3 regions of the Mesorhizobium sp. W067 genome follow, and region 3 is predicted to be linked to each of the others. Evidence: predicted binding sites of a transcription regulator. Region 3 holds the regulator's gene; each other region holds the start of a gene.
The links. The regulator LexA, encoded in region 3, represses DNA repair genes until DNA is damaged. The targets are predictions, from matches to a motif close to TGTTCNNNNTGTGTTCNG.

Region 1 (5,238 bases), 230 kb from region 3:
CGGCCGGCAACCACGGCGATCGTCGCCGGCACCGCGCCATTGTCCAGGATGATCTTTTCGACATTGGCGGCCATGGCGCCATTGTCGGGGTAAGGCATGCCATGGGTGATGATGGTGCTCTCCAGCGCCACGACCGGGCGGCCAGCGGCGAGCGCCTCAGCCACGGGCGCGTGGATGTCGATCAAGGGGCGGGCGCTTTGCGGTGTCATGATGGTCTCCGATCCGGAGATCCGCGCGTCCGCTTGGACGTCGCGCTCCGGCAATGGCAATTGGCCGCCCTCATGCCATTTCCTGCGCGTCGGGCACAAGAGCCAGTGCCTCAGTGAAGGTCGCAATCGTGAAGGCCGGAACCGCGTCGGCGCTTTCAATGGCCAGCGTGGCGGCGGCAACGCCCTCGCGCAATGCCTGGCGCAGGGGCAGGCCGCGCAGCAGGGCAGCGATGGTGGCGCCGGCCAGCGCGTCGCCGGCGCCGGTGACGTCGGCGACTTTTCTCGGCGCCGGCGGCAGGATAGAGAAGGCGCCGGCTTCGTCGAATCCCAGCACCGGGCCATCGCCCGCCGTCACCACGCCACTGGTGAGGCCGCTGCAGCGCAGTCCGTCGATGGTCTCGCGCTCGGTGGCATTGGCATCGACGCCGGCCAGCACCATGGCCTCGCGCCGGTTCATGAAGACCTGCGCGAGCTCCTTCAGCACCGGTATCATCCGCACCACCTTGGCCGGCGAAATGGCAATGGCGAACACCGGCTTGCCGGCGGCGAGCCCCACCAGCCGCTCCAGCGCCGTTGATGGCAGATTGGCGTCGCAGAGCACCGCATCGGCCTCGGCGACCACCTCGCGCACCTTGGAGCGGCGGATCTGCTTGGGGAACGCCAAATCGTAGAGCGCCATGTCGGCAAAGCCGGTGATCAGCTCGCCGTCGCGATCGATCAGCGCCGTGTAGCTCGGCGTCGTGCGGTCGAGGAAAACCGCCGACAGGTCGGCAATGCCGGAGTCGGCGATGGCGCGCGCAACCGTCTCGGCCGAGGCATCGCCGCCGCGCACCGACAAAAGCGAGGCCGAGACGCCGCGCCGCACCAGGCTGCGCAGCGCGTTGAATACGCCGCCGCCGACATCCTCGCGCATCGTGCCGGGGTTGGACGCCGCGGGCACGTACGTGCCCGACACCTGGCCGCGGCGATCGATATGGGCGCCGCCCACCGCCAGTATCTTTGCTGATTTCACCATGCCGGCGATATGACCTTTGTTATTCGAGCCGCACAAGCGCTACGCTGTGCGGCGGAGCTTCGCAGGCAAGCCGGCGATTCGGCCGATCGAAACAGCCGGCGCGTCTGGCCCAATGGTGGATACATCCGGAAACGAAACCATGAGACAAAAAAAGAACAAATCCGGATAAAGATTGCTTTTCAGATATTTGACCCCTCTTGCCAAACGAGAACAAAAGTAGTACAAAATGGGCAGGGATTACGGATTGTCCGGCCTTCATTGACGACCAAGGGGTGATGTATCATGGCTCAGAATTCTTTGCGGCTTGTAGAGGACAAAGCGGTGGACAAATCAAAGGCTCTGGACGCGGCGCTGTCGCAAATCGAGCGCGCCTTCGGCAAGGGCTCGATCATGCGGCTTGGCGCCAACGAGCAGGTCGTCGAGATCGAAACCGTGCCGACCGGATCGCTGGGCCTCGACATCGCGCTTGGCGTCGGCGGCCTGCCGCGCGGCCGCATCGTCGAGATCTACGGGCCGGAAAGCTCGGGCAAGACGACATTGGCGCTGCACACAGTTGCCGAAGCCCAGAAGAAAGGCGGTATCTGCGCCTTCGTCGATGCCGAGCACGCACTCGATCCGGTCTATGCCCGCAAGCTCGGCGTCGATCTGGAAAACCTCTTGATCTCGCAGCCGGACACCGGCGAGCAGGCGCTGGAAATATGCGACACGCTGGTGCGTTCAGGCGCCATCGACGTGCTGGTCGTCGATTCGGTGGCGGCGCTGACGCCGCGCGCCGAAATCGAAGGCGAGATGGGCGATTCTCTGCCCGGTCTCCAGGCGCGTCTGATGAGCCAGGCGCTGCGCAAGCTGACCGCCTCGATCTCGCGCTCCAACACCATGGTCATCTTCATCAACCAGATCCGCATGAAGATCGGCGTCATGTTCGGTTCGCCCGAAACCACGACCGGCGGCAACGCGCTGAAATTCTACGCTTCGGTGCGCCTCGACATCCGCCGCATCGGCTCGGTCAAGGACCGCGACGAGGTCGTCGGCAACCAGACCCGGGTCAAGGTGGTCAAGAACAAGCTGGCGCCGCCCTTCAAGGTGGTCGAGTTCGACATCATGTATGGCGAGGGCGTCTCCAAGACCGGCGAACTGGTCGACCTCGGCGTCAAGGCCGGCGTGGTCGAGAAGTCCGGCGCCTGGTTCTCCTACAATTCGCAGCGTCTCGGCCAAGGTCGCGAAAACGCCAAACTGTTCCTGCGCGACAATCCCGACACGGCGCGTGAGATCGAACTTGCGCTGCGGCAGAATGCCGGGCTGATCGCCGAGAAATTTCTTGAAAATGGCGGCCCCGAGCGCGGCGAAAGCGACGACGGCTTCGAGGAAGAATCCGGCGCCATGTAGGGCACGGCCAGAGTTCGGCCATAAATCCAGTCTATTATCCGATGCTTAAGTAACCGAGTTCTTTAGTATTGCGTTTCAAACCGCCGGCCTTCGCGCCGGCGGTTTTCGTTTTTGGGCAGCGTGAAGCCGGCTTGGCAGTTGCCGGGATGGCCCAATTCCGTGTTTCTGGACAGGGTGGGGCGTGCCCGCTAAAAGGCCAAGTCAATCTTCTAAAAAGCAGAGACCAGTGTCCGCCGGCCGTGCCGGCGGTTTTCGCGAAAAGGCAGCAGTCATGAGTGGCGTGAACGAGATCCGGTCGACATTCCTCGACTATTTCCGCAAGGAGGGCCACGAGGTCGTGGCCTCGAGCCCGCTGGTGCCGCGCAACGACCCGACGCTGATGTTCACCAATGCCGGCATGGTGCAGTTCAAGAACGTCTTCACCGGCCTGGAGAAGCGGTCCTATTCGCGCGCCACCACTGCGCAGAAAAGCGTGCGCGCCGGCGGCAAGCACAACGACCTCGACAATGTCGGCTACACCGCGCGCCATCTGACCTTCTTCGAAATGCTCGGCAATTTCTCCTTCGGCGACTATTTCAAGGAGCGCGCCATCGAACTGGCCTGGAACCTGATCACCAAGGAGTTCGGGCTGAACAAGGACAAGCTGCTGGTCACCGTCTATCACACCGATGACGAGGCGGCCGGCTTCTGGAAGAAGATCGCCGGTTTCTCCGATGACCGCATCATCCGCATCCCGACCTCCGACAATTTCTGGGCTATGGGCGACACCGGACCGTGCGGGCCGTGCTCGGAAATCTTCATCGACCGTGGCGAGCACATCTGGGGCGGCCCTCCCGGCAGCCCGGAGGAGGACGGCGACCGCTTCCTTGAATTCTGGAACCTGGTGTTCATGCAATATGAGCAGGTCACCAAGGATGAGCGCATCGACCTGCCGCGGCCGTCGATCGACACCGGCATGGGCCTGGAGCGCATGGCCTCCATCCTGCAAGGGGTGGAGAGCGTCTTCGAGACCGACCTGTTCCGTCATCTGATCGATGCGGCCTCGTCAGCGCTCGGGCAGGGCCCGGACAAGGAGACGGTCGCCTCCTTCCGCGTCATTGCCGACCATCTGCGCTCGTCCTCCTTCCTGGTGGCCGATGGCGTGCTGCCGTCGAACGAAGGCCGCGGCTATGTGCTGCGCCGCATCATGCGCCGCGCCATGCGCCATGCGCAGTTGCTCGGCGCCAAGGAGCCGTTGATGTGGAAACTGGTGCCGGCGCTGGTGCGCGAGATGGGCCAGGCCTATCCCGAACTGCTGCGCGGCGAACAGCTGATCACCGAGACGCTGAAGCTCGAGGAGACCAGGTTCCGCAAGACGCTGGTGCGCGGCCTCGGCCTGCTCTCGGAGGCGACGGATACGCTGCACGCCGGCGATATGCTGGATGGCGAGACCGCGTTCAAGCTCTATGACACGTACGGCTTCCCGCTCGATCTGACGCAGGACGCACTGCGCCAGCGCAACATCTCGGTCGACCTTGCCGGATTCACCCATGCGATGGAGCAGCAGAAGGCCGAAGCGCGCAAGCATTGGGCTGGCTCCGGCGACGCGGCCACCGAGACCATCTGGTTTTCTGTACGCGAGAAGGCCGGCGCCACCGAATTCCTCGGCTACGAGACCGAACAGGCGGAAGGCCTCATCCAGGCGCTGGTCAAGGACGGCAAGACCGTCGACAGCGCGATCAAGGGCGACGCGGTGGCGGTGGTCGTCAACCAGACGCCGTTCTATGGCGAGTCCGGCGGCCAGATGGGCGACACCGGTATCATCTCCGGCGAAGGTTTCTCGATCGAGGTTTCCGACACGCAGAAAAAGGCCGACGGCCTGTTCGTGCACCTGGGCAAGGTGACGAACGGCACGGTCAAGCCAGGTGCAGCCGTCGAGCTGAAGGTTGACCATGCGCGCCGCACCCGGCTGCGCGCCAATCATTCGGCAACGCATCTGATCCACGAGGCGCTGCGCGAGGTGCTGGGCACCCATGTCGCGCAGAAAGGTTCGCTGGTCGCGCCCGAGCGCCTGCGCTTCGACATCTCGCACAACAAGCCGATCTCGGCCGAAGACCTCGAAGAGGTCGAGCGCATGGCCAACGAAATCGTCGTCCAGAACAGCCCGGTGACGACGCGGCTGATGTCGGTCGACGACGCCATCGCCGAAGGCGCCATGGCGCTGTTCGGCGAGAAATATGGTGACGAGGTGCGTGTCGTTTCGATGGGCACCGGCGTGCATGGCGCCAAGGCCAACCGGCCCTATTCGGTCGAGCTCTGCGGTGGCACCCATGTCCGGGCGACCGGCGATATTGGTCTGGTTCGCGTTGTCTCCGACAGCGCGGTCGCCGCCGGCGTGCGCCGCATCGAGGCGCTGACCGGCGAAGCCGCACGAAAATATCTCGACGAGCAGGACAGGCGCCTGAAGGCGACGGCGGCTGTGTTGAAGATTTCGCCGGCCGACGTGCCGGCGCGTGTCGAGGCGCTGCTCGAGGAACGCAAGAAGCTCGAGAAGGAACTGAGCGAAGCCCGCAAGAAACTCGCGCTGGGCGGTGGTGCCGCGGCCGATGCTCCGGCCACCACCGAAACCGTCGCCGGTATCGGCTTCCT
Region 2 (5,238 bases), 2.6 Mb from region 3:
CGACCTTCAGCAACCATCGCAGCGAGTTATTTCTTGTTGGAGCATGATCTTGTCCGAAAACCGGTTCCACTTTTCGGGATCATGCTCAGAGCTTACTTCTTCAGCTGGTCGCGCAAGGCGGCGAGCTTGGCGAAGGGCGAGTCCGGATCGAAGCGCACCGGCCGTTCTTCGCGTGGCTTGGCCTGGAAGGCCGGCTTGGCGCCTTGCGGTCCGCCTTTGCCTTCCGGCCTGCCGCCTTTCCAGTCAGGCCGGCCCTCGCGCGGACGCTCGCCTTGCGGCTTGCCGTCGCGGCGCTGTTCGCCCTCGGCCTGCGGCTTGGGCTTGAACTTCGAACGGTCGAAACGTGGCTTGGCGGCACCGTCGCGCTGGTCGCGCCGGCCCTGATAGGCCGGCCGCTCGCCCGTTGCCGGCTGTCCGCCGGCAGCGTCGGCCGGCGCATCGGCGCGGGCAGCCTGGCCGTTACGCGGGCGATTGTCCCGGCCTTGACGATGGCGCGGGCGCTGCTCGAAACGACCCTGCCGCCACAGCAAGATGGGCTTTGGCGCTTCGGCCTCGGGGACAGGCTCAGCGCTTCCACCCTCCCCCTCGTGGGGAGGGTCGGCGCGCAGCGCCGGGGTGGGGGCAGCGCCGGCGTCGGCGGTTGCGCCTGCATCGGCTACGCGGTCTGCACTATCGGTTTCGTCAGCGCTGTCACCCCCACCCGCGTCGCTTCGCGCCGCGACCTCCCCCATCGAGGGGGAGGTAAAAGCGTCGGCGCTTTCGGTGACAGTGTCGTCAGCCTCTGCAACGGCCGGAGCGTGTTCTTGCGCTGCAGGCTCTGCAGTTGTTTCGTCGATGGCTGGGACCTCGGCGGTAGCTTCAACGGCCGCAGCTGGCTCCGAACCCTCGGCAGGCGCTTCCGGCTGAGCGTCTGCAACAGCCTCCGATGCGACTTCGGCAACGGGCTCCTCAGCCGCAACCTCAGTGGCGGAAGCCGCATCCGGCTCCGAACTGTCGGTCGGCGCTTCAGCGACAGCTTCGCCTGCAGCGGCTTCCGCCGTCTGGGCCTGCTCGGCCTTCGCTGCCGCTTCCGCCAGCTTTGCCGCCGCGGCTTCGCGCGCGGCATTGTCCTGCGCTTCCAGCCGCGCCTTCACCTCTGCGGGCGGCTTCGGCTCGGCGCGATAGCCGAGACCTTTCAGGATCTCTTCCATGTCGTCGGCGGTGGCGCCGAGGATGGACATCATCGGCGGCGTCACCATGAAGGACTGGCCGTCATAAGCGCCGTCGGGGCGCTGTCCCAGACCGGGCTTCCAGTTGGTCGCAGGCCGGATCAGGTCGGCCAGCCGTTCCAGAATGTCGATGCGCACGGCGCGGCGCCCGAGATTGCGGTAGCCGGCGAGCCTGTAGAAGCTCTTGTCGAAGGCCGGGTCGATGACCACCGATGTGCGGCCGGAGGCCAGCGCGTGCACCACGTCGCCAAAGCCGGGCTTGTCCTTGCCGTCGTTCTTCAGCGCCCACAACAGCGTAATCAGTCCGGCGGGCGCCGGCTTGATCAGCGCCGGCACGAAGACGTGGTAGGCGCCGAAGCGCACACCGAGCCGGCGCAAGGCGGCGCGACCCTCCTGGTCGAGCGACTTCATTTCCTCGGCGATGTCGCGGCGGTTGATGAGGCCGAAATGCTCGACGAGCTGGAAGGCGATGCCACGGCCGATGCCGGCGATCTGCTCGGCATTCTTCAAGTCGACCAGCGGCTTCAGCAAGGATTCGATCTGGAAATTGACGAAACGCTCGGCGCGCGCGGCGACCTTGTCTCGGGCGGGGCCGGTCAACTGCTCGTCGGCCAAAAGCACCAGGCGCGGCTTCAGCGCGTCCTCGCCGGCAACCAGCGTGCCGATCGGCGCGCCGATCCAGCGCAGCGTGCCGTCGGAGCCGAGCGCAAGGTCGCCATTGGCGCAGGCGCCGAAGCGTTCGGCACGCGCCTCGAACTCGGCGGCCAGCGCTTTTTGCGCTGCCGTACGCACGGCCTTGGCGTCTTCGCCGCCGGCGCTCTGGTCGGCGGTGAAGCGGAACCCTTGCAACTCGCCGACATGATGGCCTTCGACAAGGACGGTTCCGGTAGGACTGATTTCGGCTTCAGGCATTGTATTTTCTCTAAGGCGCCGCATGAGGACGGAAGTCCTGCGGTCTACAAACCGTTTCGTCAACCGCTCATGCAGCGCATCCGACAATCTGTCTTCGATTTCGCGCGTCTTTTCCCGCCAGTGTGCCTGATCGGCCAGCCAGCCCGGCCGGTTGGACACGAATGTCCAGGTGCGGATCTGCGCAATGCGGTGCGACAGCGTGTCGATGTCCCCCTCGGTCGTATCGGCGCGGCGCACCTGCTCGGCCATGTAGTTCTCGTCGACATGGCCGTGTTTGGCGAGGTCGGTGTAGATAGAAGCGATCAGGTCGGAGTGCTGGGCCGGCGCGATCTTGCGGTAGTCCGGCAACGCGCAGGCTTCCCACAGCAGCGCGACGCGCTTGGCATTGGTAGCCAGCGCGCGGATGTCCTCGTCGCGGGAGAGATGTTCGAGCGCCTGCGCATCGACCGCCGGCAGCGCGCGCGTCAGGCCTTCGACCGGCGCGTTGGCCTCGATCGAGCGCTTCAGCGCGTCGAGGCTGGCGAAGTCGAAATGCGCGGTGCGCCATTGCAGCACCTTCACCGGATCGAACTCGTGCCCCTCGATGCGCTTGACCAGTTCCTCGTCCAGCGGATCGACCTGGCCGGTGACGCCGAAGGTGCCGTCGCGCAGATGCCGGCCGGCGCGGCCGGCGATCTGGCCGAGCTCGGCCGCCGTCAGGTTGCGGTACTGGTAGCCGTCGAATTTGCGGTTCTGGGCGAAGGCGACATGATCGAGATCAAGGTTGAGCCCCATGCCGATGGCGTCGGTGGCGACGAGATAGTCGACGTCCCCTGCCTGGAACATTGCCACCTGGGCATTGCGGGTGCGGGGCGACAGCGCGCCTAGCACGACCGCCGCTCCTCCTTGCTGGCGGCGGATCAGCTCAGCGATGGCATAGACCTCGTCGGCGGAGAAAGCGACGATCGCCGTACGCCGCGGCAGGCGGGTCAATTTCTTCGAGCCGGCATAGGCCAGGTGCGACAGGCGAGGGCGCGTCACCACCGAGACGCCTCTCAGCAGCTTTTGCAGGATGCCATGCATGGTGGCCGCGCCGAGCAGCAGCGTTTCCTGGCGGCCGCGCAGGTGCAGGATACGGTCGGTGAAGATGTGGCCGCGCTCGAGGTCGCCGGCGAGTTGCACCTCGTCGATGGCGACGAAGGCAACGTCGGTCTCGCGCGGCATGGCTTCGACGGTGCAGACCGAATATTTCGCGCCGGGCGGCTGGATTTTTTCCTCGCCGGTGATGAGCGCCACCTTGTGGGCGCCGACCTTTTCGCAGACGCGGGCATAGACCTCGCGCGCCAGAAGGCGGAGCGGCAGGCCGATAATGCCGCTCTCATGTGCCACCATGCGCTCGATGGCGAGATGGGTCTTGCCGGTGTTGGTCGGACCCAGCACGGCAGTCACGTCGCGGCCCGACAGGATCAGCGGCTCGGTGTGTTTCGGCTGGATGTTCATCGGCCTGGAGATGAGGCTTTCTGCATCGTGTTGTCGGGAGCGCGCCTCGCGTGGCGCGTATGACAGGCGACACATAGGGATTTCAGGCGCGAAGCGAAAGCGGAATGTTCCGGCCGGCAGTCCCACGGTTCGTCGTTGAGGTCTCAATTAACAGTTGGAACGAGTCTGGAACGAATCGGCGACGAATCAGTGACTCCGGCAGATTCAGCTTTTGTTCACGGCTACATGTGGATTTTGCGAGCCTGAGTCTCACCATATGCTGAATCGCGGAAACTGGCCCGATTCCTGCAAGGCGACCATTGGCGTTAACCTTTGCCGGCGGGGCATCGTCGTGATCCGATACGCCTCGGCCAACATTATGAAATTGTTGAATTTTCTTAATCGGCCTTAACCATTTGCCGGTGATTTTCGGCCTTGGTCGTTAACGTTGCGCTCAAAGCCGGAACGAATCGGCGATGAATCAGCGATGGCGGGATTTTCCTGGTTTGTTCACCCCAACATGTTGTGTTATCCACAGCTTGTCCATCGAGAATTCACAGCTTGCGAACCGGGTTTTGCACATGGGCGCCTGGAAATCGTTAATCTTTGCGTGCCGGAACGGGTCAATCGCCGCGACAGCACTCGGTGCCCGCCGGTTCAGGCCGCGTCGTGGCCTGTTGCATAACGTTGCAACACCGGTCCCACATTCCGGATGATTTCCTCATGCGACAGGGCGACGACGGGCTCAAGCCGCAACAGATATCGGCAGGTCGCCAGGCCCAGCAGCTGGCTGGCAACCAGCCCGGCGCGCCGTCCGGCGTCCGCTGGGTCGCCTATCGATGCAACCATCGGCCTCACCTGGTTGGCGAAGACGTCGCGGACCTTCTCGGCCGCGTGCTCGTTCGACGCAGCCGAGCGTAGCAGGATTATCATGCCTGGCCCGTTGGCCTGACCTTCCCAGTTTACCAGAAAGCGCCTGATCAGCGTTTCACCGATGGCGGTAGGGTCTATCCGCTGATCCGGCAGTTGGAGGTCCACGACGGCGGCCCTGGCGAACAGCTCGTCCTTGCTGTGGAAATAACGGATCACCATGGCCGGATCGATCGAGGCCTGCGCCGCAACGTCGCGGATTGAGGTGCCGTCATAGCCGTGCTCGGAGAAAAGCCGGCGTGCGGCTTCAAGGATTTGGGCTCGTGTTCGGTCCGACTTGGTCTGCTTGTTCGGCTGCTTCTCGTTCATCCAGATTCATATGCCAACAGCCGTTGACAAATGCAATCCAACTTACTAGAAGTCAACACGTGTTGATAAATGGAGACGGGGAATGCTGCCTGAGACAACGGAAGTCCTTATCATTGGCGCCGGCCCGACTGGTATGGCGCTATCAATCGCGCTGCATCAAGCTGGCGTCGATCACGTGCTGATCGACAGACTGACGCTGGGTCTGCAAACGTCGCGCGCTGGGGTCATCCATGCGCAAACGCTGGAATCACTGGAGCCGCTCGGCCTCACGCAGCGGCTGAGTGAGCTTTCCGTGAATCTCGACGATTTCGCCATCCGCGATCGGAGCCGGGTGCTGCTCAAGCTCGATTTCGGCAAGCTGCCGTCAAAGCATCCCTACCTGATGATGCTGCCGCAGAACGTGACCGAGCAGGTGTTCGCT
Region 3 (5,238 bases):
ATATTCTTGCGACCCGGCTGGCGCCTGCCGCGCCGTTGAAGCTGAGCACGCTGCGCAACACCTACGGCATCGGCTGGACGCCGTTGCGCGAGGCGCTGTCGCGGCTGGAGGCGGAACGGCTTGTGACCGCCATCAGCAACCGCGGGTTTGCGGTCGCTCCCGTCTCTCTGGCGGAGCTCGAGGATTTGGCGCGTGCGCGGCTCGTGGTCGAACTGCCCCTGCTGGTGGAATCGGTCGAGAAGGGCGACCGCGAGTGGGAAGACGCGGTCGTTGCCGCCCACTATCGTCTCTCACGGTGCGGGTCTGTTCTCGACGATCCATCGGATGATGCGGTCGACGCGTGGTACGAAAAACACGATGCCTTCCATGCGGCGCTGCTCAGTGCCGCGACATCCAGCTGGCTGCTGCGCTTCAATGCAACGATTTCCGACCAATTGCATCGCCATCACCGCTTTCTGGGTCTGGCCCCCACGCTGCGCGCCGCCGCCGGCCGCACGGATGGGCACCGGAAGGCCGTGGCGGCCCTGCGCGACGCCGTGGCGATCGAACACCATACCGCCCTGATGGAAGCGGCCCTCGATCGCGACGTCGAACGTGCGAAAACTCTGATGACCGCTCACATCGGCTCCACGCTGCAGGTCTATGCCCAGAGCGAACCCGGCGCGGATGCTGCGCAGCCCCGTCCGAAAGGGAAGCGGCGATCGTAACCGACGACGCAGGGCACTTTGTCTTCGTTTCACCCCGTTGCTGGCAACTGGGCGCAGGCGGCGCTCGCAGCGCCGAACGTTACGCTGAACATAACGTCAACACATTCATTAAACTTTAAAAGGTTGCGGAACACAACTGGAACAGATAGTGTTTGTTCTGGGTTTGTTTTTTCCGATTCTGGTTTCAGAACCCTTGGGGGCCGCGATGCTGACGCGCAAACAACATGAGCTTCTGATGTTCATCCATGAACGCCTGAAGGAGAGCGGAATCCCGCCGTCCTTCGACGAGATGAAGGAAGCGCTCGACCTCGCCTCCAAGTCCGGCATCCACCGACTGATCACAGCGCTTGAGGAGCGCGGTTTCATTCGCCGGCTGCCGAACCGGGCGCGCGCGCTGGAAGTGCTGCGGCTACCCGACTCGATCGCACCAGGCCTCAACGCGGCGAGGAAGTTTTCGCCGAGCGTCATTCAGGGCAGTCTTGGTCAAGCCGGCCAAGGGCAAGGCGGCCAGGGACAAGGCGGGATGGGCCAAGGCGGTCTCGGCCGCCAGATCAAGCCGGGCTCGCCGTCGCGTTCGATGTCTGCCGGCAATGACGATGCCGTTTCCTCGATTTCAATCCCGGTGATGGGACGCATCGCCGCCGGCGTGCCGATCGACGCCATCCAGCATCAGACCCATTCGATCTCGGTGCCGCCCGACATGATCATGGGCGGCGAACACTACGCGCTCGAGGTCAAGGGCGATTCGATGATCGAGGCCGGCATTTTCGATGGCGACACGGTCATCATCCGCAATGCCGACACAGCCAGCCCCGGCGAGATCGTGGTGGCGCTGGTCGACGATGAGGAAGCGACCCTGAAACGCTTCCGCCGCAAGGGCGCCTCGATCGCCCTGGAAGCCGCCAACCCGGCCTACGAGACCCGCATTTTTGGACCGGACAGGGTGAAGGTGCAGGGCAAGCTTGTCGGATTGATCCGGCGCTACTGAGCCGGCTTGGGTTTGTACTTTTCACGCTGGTTGTAAGGCGGCAGGCCGCGCGCTTCGCGGGAGAAGCGGCGCTGCTCGTGCCAGGGGCGATACGGCTTGTCGACGGCGAAGCGGATGGTTGGCGCTGCAGCTGCCGATTGCGGATCGAAGAAGACGGCGGCGCTGCCGTCGCGGGCCAGCTGTTTCTTCGTCACGACCAGCACCAGCGGGTCGCGGCACGGATTGTAGGCCGTGGCGTCATCGATGACGATCAGGCTAGCGAAGGCACAGGCCGGCCGCGCCGTCTTGCGGTCTTTGGCAAGGGCTACAATGGCTCCGGAAGGGTGTCGGGCGATACAGAGATCGCCCATGCAATAGAAGGGCGACCCGGGCGGCAGATCGAGCGGATCGAGATCGAACCGCGTATCTGTTGCCTCGAAAATCTCGGGCGGGATAATGGTTTCGGCCCGCAGCGCCCGTTTCCAATTGTCCGTGGTGAATTCGTTGGAGCCTTCGCGGTTGAGGGCGAGTTCGCCGCCACCGATCGGCATGGCCACCAGATGCGCATCCTCGGATATGAGCACGTCGGGCGTAAGCACCTGCGGCACCGTCAACAGGCCGGCCAGCGCGAAAGGCACGGCCGCCAGCCTGAGCCAGGTGGTGGCCATGGTGGCGATGACGAGGGCGACCGCCACCAACAGCACCGAGCGGATGGAGATCAGCCCGACGGCGTCGACCGGCGAGCGCTCGGAAATCCAGGCCGATATAGCGATCATCGCCATCAGACCCTTGCCCATCACATAGAGGAACGGCCCGTCGGCGCCGAACGGCATCGCCAGTGCGCTGAGCACGGCAAAGGGCATGACGATCAACGAAACAATCGGCATCACGGCCAGATTGGCGATCAGGCTGAGCGGCGACACACGCTGAAAATGCCAAATGGCGAACAGCAAGGTTGCACTGCCGGCGATGATCGAGGTCATGGCGAGGCCGCCCATGGCCAGCGCGAATTTTCGCGACAGGAAGCCGACGAAGGAGCGCTTTGCCGGCGGCGTTCTCACCTTGTCGGCGCGGTAATCGGCCCAGCCGGCATAGGCGCCGACAAGGGCGGCGGTGGCGGCAAACGACATCTGGAAGCTGGGACCGACCACCTCGTGCGGCGACACCAGGATGACGGCAATGGCGGAGATCGCCAGATTGCGCATGGTGAGTGCGGCGCGATCAAACAGCACGGCGACAAGCATGACCGCCAGCATGATGAAGCTGCGCTCGGCGGCAACCACGACGCCTGAAATAACGAGATAGGCGGCGATCGAGACAAGCGCTGCCGCGGCCGCATATTTCTTCACCGGCCGGCGCGATGAGAAATCGGGAAACAGCGCAAAGGCGCCACGCAGCAACGCCATGATGGTGCCGGCAACCAGCGCCATGTGCAGGCCGGAGATGGAGATGATGTGGTAGATGCCGGTGCGCCGCATCGCTTCGTTGACCTCGTCCGGGATGCCGGCGCGCACCCCGACAATCAACGCCGCGGCAATCTCGCCTTCGGCGCCGCCGATCTTGCCCCTGATATGGTCGGCAATGTTTTCGCGCGCGTTCTCGATTGCCGAGGAGAGCCGCGCGGCCAGCGGCGGCGGTCCCTGCGTAGCAATGGTTTTCGGATTGCCGAGAAAGAAGCCGCTGCCGCCGATACCGGTGAAATAGCTGTCGAAGGAGAAATCGTAGCTCTCCGGCCGCACCGGACCGGTCGGCGGCAACAGCCTGGCATAGCCGGTGATCAGGGAGCCGGCGGTCATATCGGCGGGAACGGTCCGCGCCGAGAGCCTGACCCGCTTCGGGGCGTAGCGCAACTCGGGGTAAGCGGTCGAAACCACGTCAAGCGTCAGCCTGATGCGCCCGCTCTCCATCTGTTCGAGACTGACGACGCGGCCGGTCAGCCGTGTCTGGATCTCGGAGCCGAGCATCTGCGTTCCGGCGCGCCAGGTCTCGACCTTGGCGGCGACGACGCCGAGCGCGCACAGCATCGCGGCCATGCAGAACAGATGCGTCCTCGGCCGAGGTCGCGTGGCGACAGCGCAACATGTCGCCAGCACCACAATGGCGATTGGCTGCGCAAAGCCGGGCTCGCCGGCCAGCGAGAAATAAATGATGACGCCGGCCGCCAGGAAAACCGGCACCAGCAGGAAGGCGACGCCCCGGTCGAGCTCCGTGTTGGCGGCCGCGGCAAGGCTGCGGCGGAGCGCGGGCCATGACGGACGGCGAAGCCGTCTGCGCAGGCGGGCGATAGATCCGGGCGCTGTGACTTGCGCCGGCAAGGCGTGACCGGGCAGCGCAGGCGCGACGCCGGGATGCGGCTCAGGCAGCGCGAGGGGCAGCGGCTCGGCATAGGGACTATCGGCAAACAGCGAGCGTTCGCTGACGCTTGCCTCGGCGCCTTCGCCTTCCTTCGTGCCCCGGCCACGTCCAGCCATCGGGTCTGCCCCTTGCGCCCCAGACCTCCTATGCTACATGAACGCGCAAAGCGCGAAAGTCCGTGCGGTCGCGTCCACCGCGCCGGAATTGACCATCACTCGCCAAGGACGCTCAATCCTCAATCATATCCCGGCCCTCCGCCCTCAGGCGAGCAAGCCCATCGTGCATTGCCTTCAATTGTTCGGGTGTATGACCCTGCCATTCAGCGAGCTCCCCCAGGATGAGTAACGGATCACGGGAGCGGTAGGATTTCGTCGGATTACCGGGAAATTTTTTATCGGTCAGGTTAGGGTCATCCATGAAAAACCCCGTCGGCTTTACGATGTAAATCCTTTGACGACCGTCACCCGTTGCAAGCTCTGCTCCCCAGATGGCGGCTTCCAGTGTCTGGGTGAAATAGATCCATGACAGTGGTTTACCTCTGAAATTGGAAGGGTGGCCGACGCTCAGCAGATCCCCGGGTTTCAAATCCGCCCGGGTGCCATGGTAGAACGGATCACCCTCCGTATGGTCAGCGTTTCTGGTCATCGGTAGTCCTTCTTTCAATCATGCTTCCTTAGTGGCGAGACCGGACTGCACACAGTTGCGGTGTTCACGATAATGATTGCAGAAAGGTCAATATGCGTGACCAAGCCAACGCTGTCACGGCGGCTTTGTAGTCGGGCAGTGCCGCCTCCGTGAAGAAATGTCCGCTCGTCAGAGGAGACTACCACCGTCGCAGCGATGTTCCAGGCACTGTGACGGACGCTGCAGCCGAATGAAACCCAGACATTGACGCTGCTGCCAAATGAGGTTGCGCGGAGGTGCGAACAGATTTTGTGCTACAAGGCTCCGGCGCCCGTTGACGCAACCGATAATTGGCGACGTGCCCCGGCCTCATCCAGCCATCGGGTCTGCCCCTTGCGCCCCAGACCTCCTATGCTACATGAACGCGCAAAGCGCGAAAGCCCGCGCGATCACGCCCCGCTTTCCAAGGTTCCCGAGAGTTCCATGTCCTACACGGTCGTCACCCGTTTTGCCCCCTCGCCCACCGGCTATCTGCATATAGGCGGCGCGCGCACCGCACTGTTCAACTGGCTGTACGCCAAGCAC

Region 1: the regulator LexA is predicted to act here: its motif matches at 1,431-1,448, upstream of recA (recombinase RecA).
Region 2: the regulator LexA is predicted to act here: its motif matches at 3,755-3,772, upstream of ACYG97_RS21005 (helicase-related protein).

What each region holds. Positions count from the first base shown of each region.
Region 1 is NZ_JBTTII010000001.1:1,480,102-1,485,339, forward strand. Features, by position in the region: gene ACYG97_RS07225 (pseudouridine-5'-phosphate glycosidase) at 1-209, opposite strand, end outside; gene ACYG97_RS07230 (carbohydrate kinase family protein) at 280-1,224, opposite strand; gene recA (recombinase RecA) at 1,507-2,610, shown strand; gene alaS (alanine--tRNA ligase) at 2,882-5,238, shown strand, end outside.
Region 2 is NZ_JBTTII010000001.1:4,303,670-4,308,907, reverse strand. Features, by position in the region: gene ACYG97_RS21010 (RNA-binding S4 domain-containing protein) at 1-17, opposite strand, end outside; gene ACYG97_RS21005 (helicase-related protein) at 93-3,599, opposite strand; gene ACYG97_RS21000 (TetR/AcrR family transcriptional regulator) at 4,236-4,817, opposite strand; gene ACYG97_RS20995 (FAD-dependent oxidoreductase) at 4,900-5,238, shown strand, end outside.
Region 3 is NZ_JBTTII010000001.1:1,705,385-1,710,622, reverse strand. Features, by position in the region: gene ACYG97_RS08405 (GntR family transcriptional regulator) at 1-707, shown strand, start outside; gene lexA (transcriptional repressor LexA) at 913-1,695, shown strand; gene ACYG97_RS08395 (ComEC/Rec2 family competence protein) at 1,689-4,145, opposite strand; gene arr (NAD(+)--rifampin ADP-ribosyltransferase) at 4,258-4,674, opposite strand; gene gltX (glutamate--tRNA ligase) at 5,137-5,238, shown strand, end outside.